Regions from separate parts of the Devosia sp. genome, predicted to be linked through region 2. Evidence: predicted binding sites of a transcription regulator. Region 2 holds the regulator's gene; each other region holds the start of a gene.
The links. The regulator LexA, encoded in region 2, represses DNA repair genes until DNA is damaged. The targets are predictions, from matches to a motif close to TGTTCNNNNTGTGTTCNG.
Positions count from the first base shown of each region.

Region 1: the regulator LexA is predicted to act here: its motif matches at 1,923-1,940, upstream of KIT02_RS10725 (helicase-related protein).
Region 3: the regulator LexA is predicted to act here: its motif matches at 2,384-2,401, upstream of dinB (DNA polymerase IV).

Region 1 is NZ_CP075529.1:2,187,081-2,191,276, forward strand. Features, by position in the region: gene KIT02_RS10725 (helicase-related protein) at 1-1,820, opposite strand, end outside; gene KIT02_RS10730 (DUF3108 domain-containing protein) at 2,814-3,590, opposite strand; gene rpmB (50S ribosomal protein L28) at 3,824-4,108, shown strand.
Region 2 is NZ_CP075529.1:764,316-768,511, reverse strand. Features, by position in the region: gene hflX (GTPase HflX) at 1-346, shown strand, start outside; gene mazG (nucleoside triphosphate pyrophosphohydrolase) at 343-1,152, opposite strand; gene lexA (transcriptional repressor LexA) at 1,745-2,461, shown strand; gene KIT02_RS03720 (nuclear transport factor 2 family protein) at 2,463-2,840, shown strand; gene KIT02_RS03715 (NUDIX domain-containing protein) at 2,840-3,256, shown strand; gene KIT02_RS03710 (IlvD/Edd family dehydratase) at 4,144-4,196, opposite strand, start outside.
Region 3 is NZ_CP075529.1:397,718-401,913, reverse strand. Features, by position in the region: gene KIT02_RS01925 (MFS transporter) at 1-939, shown strand, start outside; gene dinB (DNA polymerase IV) at 1,100-2,362, opposite strand; gene KIT02_RS01915 (alpha/beta family hydrolase) at 2,508-3,152, shown strand; gene KIT02_RS01910 (ABC transporter ATP-binding protein) at 3,149-3,961, opposite strand; gene KIT02_RS01905 (iron chelate uptake ABC transporter family permease subunit) at 3,976-4,196, opposite strand, start outside.

The sequences.
Region 1 (4,196 bases), 1.4 Mb from region 2:
TGGTGGCGCAGCCACAGCATCAGCCGGTCCTGGACCTTTTCGAGGTCCGGTCCGGTCAGCGTCTCGTCGGCCAGGATGATGATGCGCGGCCGGAACAGGCTGTCGCCCTCGGCCAGTTCGGCGACCATTTCGCCGCGCCAGCGCAGGCGGCCATCGGTCGCCAACACAAATTCTTCATTTGGCGAACCAGCCAATCGTTCGGCACGATGATGTATCTCCGGCGCCACGACCGAATCGGCGGCGCCGCGCAGCCCCTTGGCATCAGCGTCGCCATCATTGCGCGCCAGGGTGAAGCGGAAGCCTTCGAGCGTACCGATCAGGTGGCCTTCCAACCTGACTTCGCCTTGGCTGTTGATTTCGGGAGATACCATACGTTTGTCTTTCAGGTGGCGGAGCAGAACGCTCGTGCGCCGGTCGACGAATCTCTGGGTGAGACGCTCATGCAGGGCGTCGCTCAGCCGATCTTCAATGTCCCGTGTCTTTTCGCGCCAATAGAGAGGGTCTTCAAGCCAGTTTTTCCGATTGGCGACAAAGGTCCAGGTGCGGATCTGCTTGATCCGGTTACTGAGTGTGTCAATGTCGCCCTCGCCATTGTCGCAAAACCGGACCTGCTCGGCAATCCAGTCCGCATTGACCGATCCAATTCGTCTCAAATCCGAATAAATCCGGGTGACGATTTCGCCATGCGCCGCCGGTGAAATCCCCTGATAGTCCGGAATCTGGCAACATTCCCAGAGCAGTTTGACCGCATCGTGACCACGCGCCAGGCTCGCCGCCTCGTTGCGCGCCAGAAATTCGAGCGCGTGCTGGTCGGTGGCCACCGGCACCCGGGTCAGCGTGCGATCCTGCGGCGACATTTCGAGGGAATGGCGCAGCGCCTCGATCGAGCCGAAATTGAGGTTCGAATTGCGCCATTGCACCTGGCGCACCGGCTCGAAGTCGTGCGTCTCAAGCTGCACGACCAGTTCCTCGTCGAAATTGGCCGTGCCGCCGGTCACCCCGAACGTGCCGTTATGGCGGTGGCGTCCCGCCCGTCCGGCGATCTGGCCCAGTTCCGACGGCGTCAGCGGCCGGCTCTGATGCCCGTCGAACTTGGTGTCGTCGGCAAAAGCGACGTGGTGGATATCCAGGTTCAGCCCCATGCCGATGGCATCGGTGGCCACGAGAAAATCCACGTCCCCATTCTGGTAGAGATCGACCTGGGCGTTGCGCGTGCGGGGGCTGAGCGCCCCCATCACCACCGCCGCCCCGCCCCGTTCGCGGCGGATCAGTTCGGCAATGGCATAGACCTGCCGGGCCGAGAAGGCGACGATGGCCGAGCGCGGCGGCTGGCGGGAGATTTTGCGCGAACCCGAATAGGTCAGCTGCGAGAAACGTGGCCGGTCGATGATCTCGGCATGGGGGATCAGCTTGCGCACCACCCCGGCCATGGTCGCCGAGCCCAAAAGCAGCGTTTCCTGCAGGCCCCGGGCCTTGAGCAGCCTGTCGGTAAAGACATGGCCGCGATCGAAGTCGATGGCGGTCTGGATTTCGTCCACGGCCACGCAGTCGACATGGATATCCATGGGCATGGCTTCCACCGTCGCCACCCAATAGCGCGGCTTGGCCGGAACGATCCGCTCCTCGCCGGTCACCAGCGCCACCGCCTGTTCGCCGACCCGCTCCACCACCCGCTGATAGACCTCGCGCGCCAGAAGGCGCAGCGGCAGGCCGATCATCCCGGTGGGATGGGCCAACATGCGCTCGATGGCGAAATAGGTCTTGCCGGTATTGGTCGGGCCGAGAATCGCCTTGACCGAATGGGAGTGTGCGAAAGTCATCCCGCCCTATTTAGTCGCTCGCGTGATGACATGCGAGGGGCCCCGGCCAGTTGTCCCAACCCTGCACAATTTCGCCACGATCCCGCCCCGGACATTAACGGGCGAAACAGAACCGGAACAAATCAGCATCGAATCGGCGCGACTCACCCAATCCGGTTTTGTTCTCGGCCACATCTGGTGGGCACGACGCCCGCCGACACACAAGCGCGGCGCATCACCGTGTCTTGCCGGGACTTTCGAGCGCCAGGGCATTCAACTTGGTTGCCATCGGGTTAATTTCAGCGTTCTGCGGGCAAAGATGAACGCGCGGTAAAGGCGGCGGCGACCAGAATAATTTCGCCGTTGAGGCTTTCCAGCCCGTAATCCGGCCCCCTCGCACCAACCCATTGGCAAAATCGCCCGTTGACGTCCCACCCTGGCACAAGGTGACACCGCGCCACCGCAAGCGCTGGTCCTCATCTCACCCGCCGCCCAGGCTCGCCCTCTACCCGTCACGCAGCTCCCACTCCACTCCAGCCCCGCCCACCCCACTGGGTCACTCCCGAGAAAGCGGAGCCTCTGGTTTCTCGACACCAGCACCACCCAATATGTCCACCCGTCCCATTCCGGCGCAGATCGCGACGTCCGCGCAGCCGCGCGTTAACCCATGAACCAAACCCGGAACGAACAGGGACAGAATCGGGGCAGTCAGCACAATGCGGCTTTGTTCTCCCCCATCATCTGGTGGCAATGGCGGCACGCAGCCACAATCACCCGCCCGGCGCGCCTCATTGGAGCCCGAAACCGTTCACAGAGGCTAACAGGGGGTAAATTTGCGGGCGCCTCGGCACTTTCTTAGCGAAACGCTGCCAGAATTTTTCTGCGCGGAGCCGAGACGTTAACGCGCGCACCCCGGCGCGCCCGGCGGTCGGGCTCATAAAATTGGCAAAAAACCTTTTGACCGTCCGGTTTTGGGACAGGGGCCGGGGGCGCTGTGTTTGACGCGCAGCCTGCCTATTCGCGCATGCCGACCAGGATCATGGAGAGATCGCCCATCGAGGTACCGACGATCACACGATAGGGCACGTAGTAGCCGGTCTGGCCCAGCGGCGCATACCACAGGACCATGCGGCTGCTCTCGGCCAGATAAGTGGTCATTTCCGAGCTGGCGAAATGTCCCGAGATCGGCCGGTAGCGCAGCGAACAGGCCACGAGCGGCCCCTGATAGCCGGTGCGGGGCGATGTCGCCTCATCGGTATCGAGAAAACCCATCTCGATGTTGAAGCGCTCGACACCGGTAAAGATGGAGGCGCGCTTTTCACACAGGCTCCGGTCGAGCGCACTGCCCTTGAGCACGAAGGCGGAAATGAAGTCGCCCACCCCGCTCAACTGGCTGCGTTCGATTGGAACGCGGTCCCCGGTATCGACGATCGGCGGGTTGACCTGAAAGGTGCTGACAGCGCGGCCGGAAAAACCGACTTCGGCGGTGAACACCTCGCCATTGGCGCGGGTTTCGAGCGCAAAGCTCTCCGAAACCAGGCTCGCGCCGGCCGAACTGCCCCGCACGGAGGCCTTGGCCGTGCCGCTGGCCACCACCGAGCCGACCCCGGTGACATTGGCGCTGAGGTCGAGGCCATAGCGTCTGCCATCGTCTGTCAGCCCGACTTCCATCAGCGCCACATTGAGACCACCCAGCGTCAGCACATAATTGAACTTGGCGTCGACCTGTGCCATCGCGACTTGCGTAAGGCTTAGGACAAGGGCAGTGGCGGCGAGGGTGGAACGGATCACGGCGTCAACTCGTCTCGGGTGAACCGGCGGCCTGGCGCCGGACGAATCAGTGGGTTCGATCAAACCTGCCCATGCCTTTGGGCGCTGGCAAGGCATTCACGGCCCTCAAAACGGCCCTTTGGCTTGACGGGACGGGCCTCTTTCTCTAAAGAGCCGCCAGATTTCATGACAAATGAGGCCCGTTGCGGACTTCCCCGCCACGCAGGACCTTTACACAAACAGGATCTACAATCATGGCACGTCGCTGCGAACTGACCGGCAAGGGCGTTATGATGGGCAACAATGTTTCGCACGCCCTCAACCGCACCCGCCGCCGTTTTCTCCCCAATCTGGTCAATGTCACGCTGATCTCGGACGCCCTCAATCGTCCGGTCAAGCTGCGCATCACCACTTCCGCCCTGCGCACGGTCGAGCACCGTGGTGGCCTGGACGCCTTCCTGCTCAAGCAGGATGATGCCGACCTGAGCCCCCTGGCCCTGGGTATCAAGAAGGAAGTCCGCGCCGCCCTCGCCGGCTAAGCGGTTTTCCTCTACCGAATTTGACCGCGTGGTAGGCAACTGCCACGCGGTTTTGTTTTTTGGAACGGCGCTTATAATCTGCGTCATC
Region 2 (4,196 bases):
CTGGAACAAGGTCGACCTTCTGGAAGACCCCGTGCTGGCCCTGGCCTCAGCAAAGCCCGCAGGGGCCGTCGTCACCAGCGTGCCGCTGTCGGCGCAGACCGGGCAGGGGGTGGATCACCTGCTCGAGGTCATCGAGAAAACCCTGGGGGAGCAAAGCCGGACCTATCAGGTCCATGTGCCGCACAGCGCCGGGGCCGATATCGGCTGGCTACACAGCCATGCCGAGGTCGTCTTGCGCGGTGAGCCCGACGAGCGCGGCACCAGTTTTGTCGTGCGTGTCGATCCGCGCCACCGGGCCATGTTCCTCGAGCGGTTCAATGGCCGGATCGAGGCCGACGGCAGCTAGAGTTTGTCGCGGGCGCGAACCTCGTTCCAATAGCCGTCCAACCGGTCCAGACCGGCCTGCTCGGGCGCAATTCCATCTTCGCGGCATCGCGCCTCGACATGGTGAAAGCGCCGCGTGAATTTTGAATTGGCATCCCGCAATGCCGCTTCCGGGTCAATGCCGGCCTTGCGGGCGAGATTGGCGACCGCAAACAACAGGTCCCCGATTTCCTCGTGGACGGCCCCGGCATCATGAGCTGCATGGGCTCCAAAAACCTCGTCCAGTTCCTCCTCGACCTTGTGGCGCACCTGCTGAAGGTCGGGCCAGTCAAAACCCACCTTTGCCGCGCGCTTTGTCAGCTTTGCGGCGCGGGCGAGGGCGGGCAGCACCTGTGGAACATCGTCGAGTACGGACGGCTCAGCCTGCCCCTTGCTGCCCGCCTTTGCCGCGCGCTCGGCAACCTTTATGGCCTCCCAGCGGTCCTGCGCATCCGAGGCTCCGGAAGCGGACACCGCCCCAAAAACATGCGGATGGCGGCGGATAAGCTTTTCCGTGATCGCATGGATGACATCGCCAATGTCAAAGTGACCGGCTTCCTTGGCCATCTGCGCATGATAGATGGGCTGCAGCAGCAGATCGCCTAGTTCCTCGCGCAAGTCGGCAAAATCCTCGCGCTCGATTGCGTCCGCAACCTCATAGGCCTCTTCGATCGTGTAGTGCCTGATCGTCCTGAAATCCTGCTCGAGATCCCATGGACATCCACCATCGGGATCACGCAGGGCGGCCATGATTTCGATAAGGCGGCTGAGATCGCGAGAGGGCTGCATGGTCGGGTCCTGAGGAATCGGTGGCGCCAGCGTATCAGCCCGGGAGTGGAGTGGCACCGTCAGCGGCCATCAACGCATCTCCGTAATTCGCATAATATATATTATGGAACTATTTGATGTGACCGCGGCCTGGATTTCGGACGGTTTTACCGTAGCCAGGCTCACGAATACGGCAAGGCCGGGTTATGAACTAAGACGATTTCGTGCCGGCCAAAGGTGCAAGCCTTCCCAAGTCCGGCCAGCTGTCGCTACGGTTCCCCAAGCGCGTACTTGGCTGAACCTCCCGGAGAGCCTGCCGGACCTCGCGTCTACCATGTCCGTGCCTACGACGATTCTGTCATAAGCCGTGATGGTTCCGCTAGTCCGCATGGTGGCTTGCTGGGCGTCACCGAGAGTTCGAAGACTTCATGGTGAGCCTGTCCAATCTCGAGGTTTTTTGACCAAGCCCTTGGCGCCGTCCGGCCTTATTGCCGTCGCGACATTGGGCCATCAGCGCAACCTTTGCTCCTCCCGGCGCGTGAGGAGTTGCAGAACATAACTGGAACACGTATAGTCGTTCCGTCTATGTTCCGATTCTAGGGTTGTGGGGCCGATGCTGACACGCAAACAACACGAACTGCTGATGTTCATCCATGAACGGATGAAGGAAAGCGGGATCCCGCCCTCGTTCGACGAGATGAAGGATGCGCTCGATCTCGCATCCAAGTCGGGCATTCACCGATTGATCACGGCTCTGGAAGAGCGTGGTTTCATCCGGCGGCTGCCCAACCGGGCGCGGGCGCTGGAAGTGGTCAAGCTTCCGGACTCGATGAATCCATCCTTGGGCGGTCGCAAGGCACGCTTCGAGCCCGCCGTAATCGAGGGCAGTCTCGGAAAGGTATCAGCACCCCCTGCCCGTGCATCGTCGGGGTCGGACGATTATGCGCGGCCGGTGTCCATACCGGTCATGGGACGCATTGCGGCCGGTACGCCGATCGAAGCCATTCAATCGCACTCGCACACCATCGCCGTACCGCCTGAAATGCTCGGGCCTGGCGAGCATTATGCGCTCGAAGTGCGCGGGGACTCGATGATCGAGGCCGGGATTTTCGATGGCGACACGGTTCTCATCAAGAAGCAGGACATTGCCTCGACCGGCGAGATCATCGTGGCCTTGGTCGATGATGAGGAAGCCACGCTCAAGCGCCTGCGGCGCAAGGGCAATACCGTGGCGCTGGAAGCCGCCAATCCGGCCTATGAAACCCGCATCTTCCCGCCCGACCGGGTAAAGGTCCAGGGCCGTCTCGTGGGGCTGCTGCGGAAATATTAAGGTGGGTTATCCCACAGCCAAGGCCGTCATGGACGCCTATGCCGAAGGCATAAATGCCCATGACTTTGACCTGCTCGAAGACCTGATCGATGCCGACGCGGTCTTCTGGTTCAGCTCCGGATCCTATCGTGGCTTGCCCGCAATTCGAGCTGCCTTCGAGGCGACCTGGACCCGGCTTCAGAACGAGACCTATTGGCTCGAAGAGCTAGCCTGGATTGCCTCAGATGATGGGGCGGCTGCCTGCACTTATTCGTTCCGCTGGCGAGCGGAGGTTGATGGCTCACGCATCGAGGGCGGCGGGCGCGGCACGAGTGTCTTGCGGCGCCGTGCCGAGGGCTGGCTTATCGTGCACGAGCATTTGAGTGCGGAGCCGACGTGATGCCGGTCGAAAAGGTCTGCCCTGTCGTAGTGCGCGGCCATGCTGCGGGACTGGAAATATTGGCCTTCGCCCACCCCCTGGCCGGCTGGCAATTGGTGAAAGGCACGCGGGAGCCGGGGGAGTCCATAGCCGAGGGCGCGTTGCGCGAACTGGCTGAAGAGTCCGGTATTGTGGGGCAAGCCGGAGCGGGTACAGTCTGGACAAGTGAGCACATCGCCGCGGGGCAAGTGTGGCATTTCGTACCTGTCACCGTGGGTGATGTGCCTGATCGCTTTTCTTTCCACACGCTGGACGATGGTGGTCACCGCTTTGATTTCTTCTGGTGGAATTTGACTGCGTCGCCGGGACCCGAATGGCACCCATTTTTCGTCTTGGCCTTGGATGAGATCTCAGCAAGGACCCCCACGAGCTCCTGACGCATCGGTGTTTCAGGGCCCCGCTCGGTCCAGAGGCTTGGTGAGCTAAGCTGGTGCTCATCGATGGATTGACACACCGCGTTCCCGTTCACTCCCGGTGTCATTCCCGCGAAAGCGGGAACCTTTGGTTGATCGGAAATCCCTGCGTTCGGGGAGATTTCCCTGAAAATCTCGATGCGACCAGCTTGCATGCACCCGGCCTGCATGCGCCGGGTCACGGGCGAAGTGTTGACCGCGCCGCGTGTGAGTAGCCTGAAGTTATCCCCCTCCCCCAAGACCACAGGCATATTGTGCTCACCCCTGCACGGGCTGCGCGGTCGCGACGAACAATCGGTGCGGGGGACCGGATGGAGAAACGGGGTCGCCCATCTTCCGTTCGCGCATATGGACGGACCCCCGGAACCTCCCCGGGGATCATGTCGGGCCCTTCCGGCTGCACCGGATTGGCAGCTGCCACGTCGCCAGCAGGGCGAAGACGAAGCAGTCCCTCATGGACGGCACCGGACGCAACGCCGCCGAAACCAATGCGATGAACGAGTCTCCGGTGCATGGGGCGAGGTTTTCCTCACCTATACTTTTGCCGGACGACCGGCACCGAGGCGAATCTCGCCCCATGCCGCAGCTTCGAGGCGGCGGCACGCAAAATCCTTCCGGTGGAAGGATTTTAGTCGAGAAGGCCATGAGAGCTAATCTCGAATGGCAGAGGCGGTGGTATCACGAACCCGGAGGCCATTGGCCGTCCGGCGTTTCGGCACGTCCGCCCAACGGCAAACCGGCCCTGCAGAACGGGCCGGTTTCCTTGAGCGTCTGACTTGTGAACTGAACCATCGCTGTCATCGCCCCTCCCCTCAGGGGAGAGGGATGGGGTGAGGGGTGAAAGAAAGTGATCAGTGATTGTCGCGCGGCACGCCTTCGGTCTGGGCGATGCGCTGATATTTGA
Region 3 (4,196 bases), 370 kb from region 2:
GTGACCAACAGCATCGAGCTTTGGCACATCTACACCATGATGTTTATTCGCAGCTCGATGCAGGCATTCCAGCAACCCGCAGCAGCGGCAAGCACGGCCATGCTTGTGCCGGAAAGCTTCATTTCTCGCGCTGCCGGGCTGAACCAGACCTTGAGCGGCATCATGCTGGTGGCCGCAGCCCCTCTTGGGGCGCTCGCGATCTCCGTCATGCCTATTGGCTACGCCCTGATGATCGATATTGTCACGGCGGCATTTGGCATCATGCCGCTGCTGATTTACCGCATTCCGCAAGTGCGTATTGCGGTCGCGGATCGGCTCGGCGTTTGGAAGGAGCTGCGCGAAGGCGTCAGCACCGTTTGGCACAATGGCGGGCTGCGCCGCCTCTATGGGCTTTTGTTCGTTACGATCATCGCCATCATGCCTGCTTTCACGCTCATTCCCCTGCTGGTGAAGGAGTATTTCGGCGGCGCGGCGCCACAGGTTGCCCTCATGGAAGGCCTGTCCGGTGCTGGGATGATAGCGGCGGGCATCATCGTCGCGGCCATAGCACCCAAGCGCAAAATCCTCTGGGTACTATGGGGCTTCGCAATTTCCTGTTTCTCGGTCGCGTTTACGGCTCTGGTACCGGGAAACTGGATTGGCCTTGCCGCAGCTTTCTGGTGCCTGAGCAGCGTGTTCTATATCCTTGGCAATGGGCCCTTGATCGCCATCCTGCAAACTACCGTGCCAAACCAATTGCAGGGCCGCGTCCTGTCGCTGCTCAATACCATGGTAGGCCTGGGCGCACCGATCGGGCTTGCTCTCGCCACCCCGCTTGGCGAGATGATCGGCATCCAAATGCTGTTCATTGTCATGGGCGCCGCGGGGGGCCTTATCACGCTGATAGGCTTCGCCTCGCGCCCGCTGCTGCAAATCGAGCGCAACATGGTCAAGGCCTGACCTGATGCCATCGTGCTTTCGATTTTCATGACAGGTTTCAGGCCAAGGCACGGGGACCGTCAGTGGCAAGAGTGGATCGAATCCGGCCACTCTCGTTGCCAGGGCTCCCGGCTTTCCAGCCCCCACCGAACGTCACCCTCGGGCTCGACCCTCGCCTTGCTCATCCCCCTGCCCGGCCCATATCCTTTTCCGCCAGCTCGCGGAAGGCGTCGGGGACGGTGGGGCGTTTTTCGAGTTGGGTTATGGCGTAGCCGATGGCGTCGCGGCCGAAGCGGGTGCGGGCCTTGTCCATGGCGCGGTCGGCGGACCAGCGAGCGGCGCCGCGGGCTGAGCCGGGGCGGCGGTTTTCGTCGCCCAGGCCAAGGGGCAGTTCGAGCTGAATATGGGGCTGCTTGTCGATATGGGAGACTGACACGGCCAGGAGCGTAATGACCTTTTCCCGGGCATGTTCGGCAAGGGCGGCGCGCACCAGGTCTTCGGCGACTTCGGCCACGATGGCGGTGGCCGACACCGGGGCATCGAGGGTCAGGGCGCGGGTGATGGAGCGCATATCGGCAAAGCGGATGCGAATGGTGATGGTGCGGCCGGCCAGTGACTTGGCGCGCAGGCGCGAGGTGACCCGATCGGCCAGATGGCGCAGGGTGGGTTTATAGACCGCTTCGGTGGCGGGGCGGCGGCCAAGGGCCGACTGGGCGCCGGCGGAGCGGGCGCGGTGGCCGGTGGCGACGACGCGGGTGTCACGATCCCAGGCCAGGTCGGACAGCTTGTCGCCCACCGCCTCGCCCAGGAGCCCGCGCAGCGAGCGGCCGGGCGTGGCAGCCAATTGGCCGATGGTGAGAATGCCCTGATCCTTAAGCTTGGCCTCGGTCACCGGGCCGACGCCCCACATGAGGCCCACGGGCAGATCGTGAAGGAAGTCCAGCTCGGTGCCAGGAGCGACCAGCACCAGCCCATCGGGCTTGGCGACCTGCGAGGCGACCTTGGCGAGGTGCTTGGTGCGGGCCACGCCGACCGAAATGGGCAGGCCGATCTCATCGCGCACGCGGCGGCGAATGGTGCGGGCGATCTCCTCGGGCGGGCCGAAGAGATGGGTGCAGCCGGAAACATCGGCAAAGGCCTCGTCGATGGAAATGCGCTCGACCAGGGGGGTATAGTCGCGCAGGACATCGATGGCGGCGTCGCCGAGGCGCTGGTACTCGGCGAAATGGCCGCCGGTGAAGATGAGGTGGGGACAGAGCTCGCGGGCGCGGCGGCCCGACATGCCGCCTTTGACGCCAAAGGCCTTGGCCTCATAGGAGGCGGCCAGCACCACCCCGCCGCCCACCGCGATAGCCTTGCCGCGCAGATCGGGGTTCAGCAATTGCTCGACCGAGGCGTAGAAGGAATCGAGATCGGCGTGAAGGATGTTCGCTGCAGCAGCCATTTCGGCCCCCGTGCGGAAGTTTGTTCTAGTTTTGTTCTTTTGCAGGCGGAAGTCAATGCGGTGGCGCAGCCGGGGTTGCCTTGTGCACAGGGACATTGACCCGGCGCACAAACGCTGACAGGGAGCGATCAACAGGAGGCCGCTTATGGCGCTGGAATTCATGATCGAGGGACCGGAGGCGGCGCCCTTTACGCTGCTACTGGCGCATGGCGCGGGCGCGCCGATGGATTCGGCGTCGATGACGGCGACGAGCGCGGCGCTGGCAAAGGCTGGAATCCGGGTGGCGCGGTTCGAGTTCGGCTATATGGCGGCGCGGCGGGAGGGCACGCGCAAGCCGCCGCCCAAGGCGGAAAAGGTCATGCCGGAGTTCATGGCGGCCGTCGAAGCGCTGGATATGCAGGGCGGCGCGCTGTTCATCGGCGGCAAATCCATGGGCGGACGGGTGGCGAGCATGGTGGCCGACGCGCTTTATGCCGACGGGACGATCAAGGGGCTCGTGTGCCTGGGCTATCCGTTTCACCCGCCCGAAAAGCCGGAAAACCTGCGCACTGCGCATCTTGAAACGCTGAAGACGCCGACGCTGATCGTGCAGGGCACGCGCGATGTGTTCGGGACGCGGGCCGAGGTCGAGACCTATGGGCTATCGCCGGCCATCACGCTCAAATGGCTCGAGGATGGCGACCATGACCTGAAGCCGAGAAAGACCATGTCCGGATTTTCGACGGCGGATCATCTGCGGGCCATGGCCGAGGAAACCGCGGGCTGGATGAGGCGGGTGACGGCCGGTTAGGCGACCGCCTTCTCGACGTGATGGCGGCCGATGGGCACGATCATGGGCGTGTCGGAGACAGGATCGACGACAATGCGCGAGGTCATGCCGAAAACGTCGGCGACCACGGCCTCGGTCATCACCTCGACCGGACGGCCCTCGGCGACGATGCGGCCGGCCTTCATGGCGACGATGTGATCGGCATAGCGGCAGGCAAGGTTGAGGTCGTGCAGGACGACGACCACGGTGCGGCCGCTGGCCTTGACCAGATCGGTCAACAGATCGAGCACTTCGACCTGGTGGTTGATGTCGAGGAAGGTGGTGGGCTCGTCGAGCAGCAGCAGGTCGGTTTCCTGCGCCAGGGCCATGGCGATCCAGACGCGCTGGCGCTGGCCGCCCGAGAGTTCATCGACGGGGCGCTCGGCCAGCTCGAGCGTATCGGTGGCGCGCAGGGCTTCGGCGACGGCTGCGTCGTCTTCAGGCGTCCAGCGGCGGAACCAGCCCTGATGCGGATAGCGGCCGCGGCCGACAAGATCAGTCACGGTAATGGCGTCGGGCGCGATCGGGCTCTGCGGCAGCACGCCGAGCACCGTGGCAACCTCGCGCGTCGGCATCTGATGGATGGGCTTGCCATCGAGATAAACCGCGCCGCGGGCGGGCACCAACAGGCGGGCGAGGCCGCGCAACAGGGTGGACTTGCCACAGGCATTGGCGCCGACGATGACGGTCAGCTTGCCGGCCGGAACGGACAGATCCAGCGCCGAAACGATCTGGCGATCGCCATAGGCAAGATCGAGGCCGGCGGCCATGAGCTGGTGATTGGCGGACATAGTCTGCGCTCCGATCAGTTGACGCGGCCGGATCGGCCGGAGGCCATCAGCAGCCATAGCAGGAACAGGGCACCACATGCACCCGTCACGACACCCACGGGCAATTGCACCATGGGCAGGGCATGCTGGGCAATGAGGTCCGAGACAATCATCACCAGGGCGCCGATGAGGCCAGCCTGCAGGAAGCCCCGCCCTGCCCCCTTGAGCAGCACCCGGGCCAGTGGCCCCGAAACGA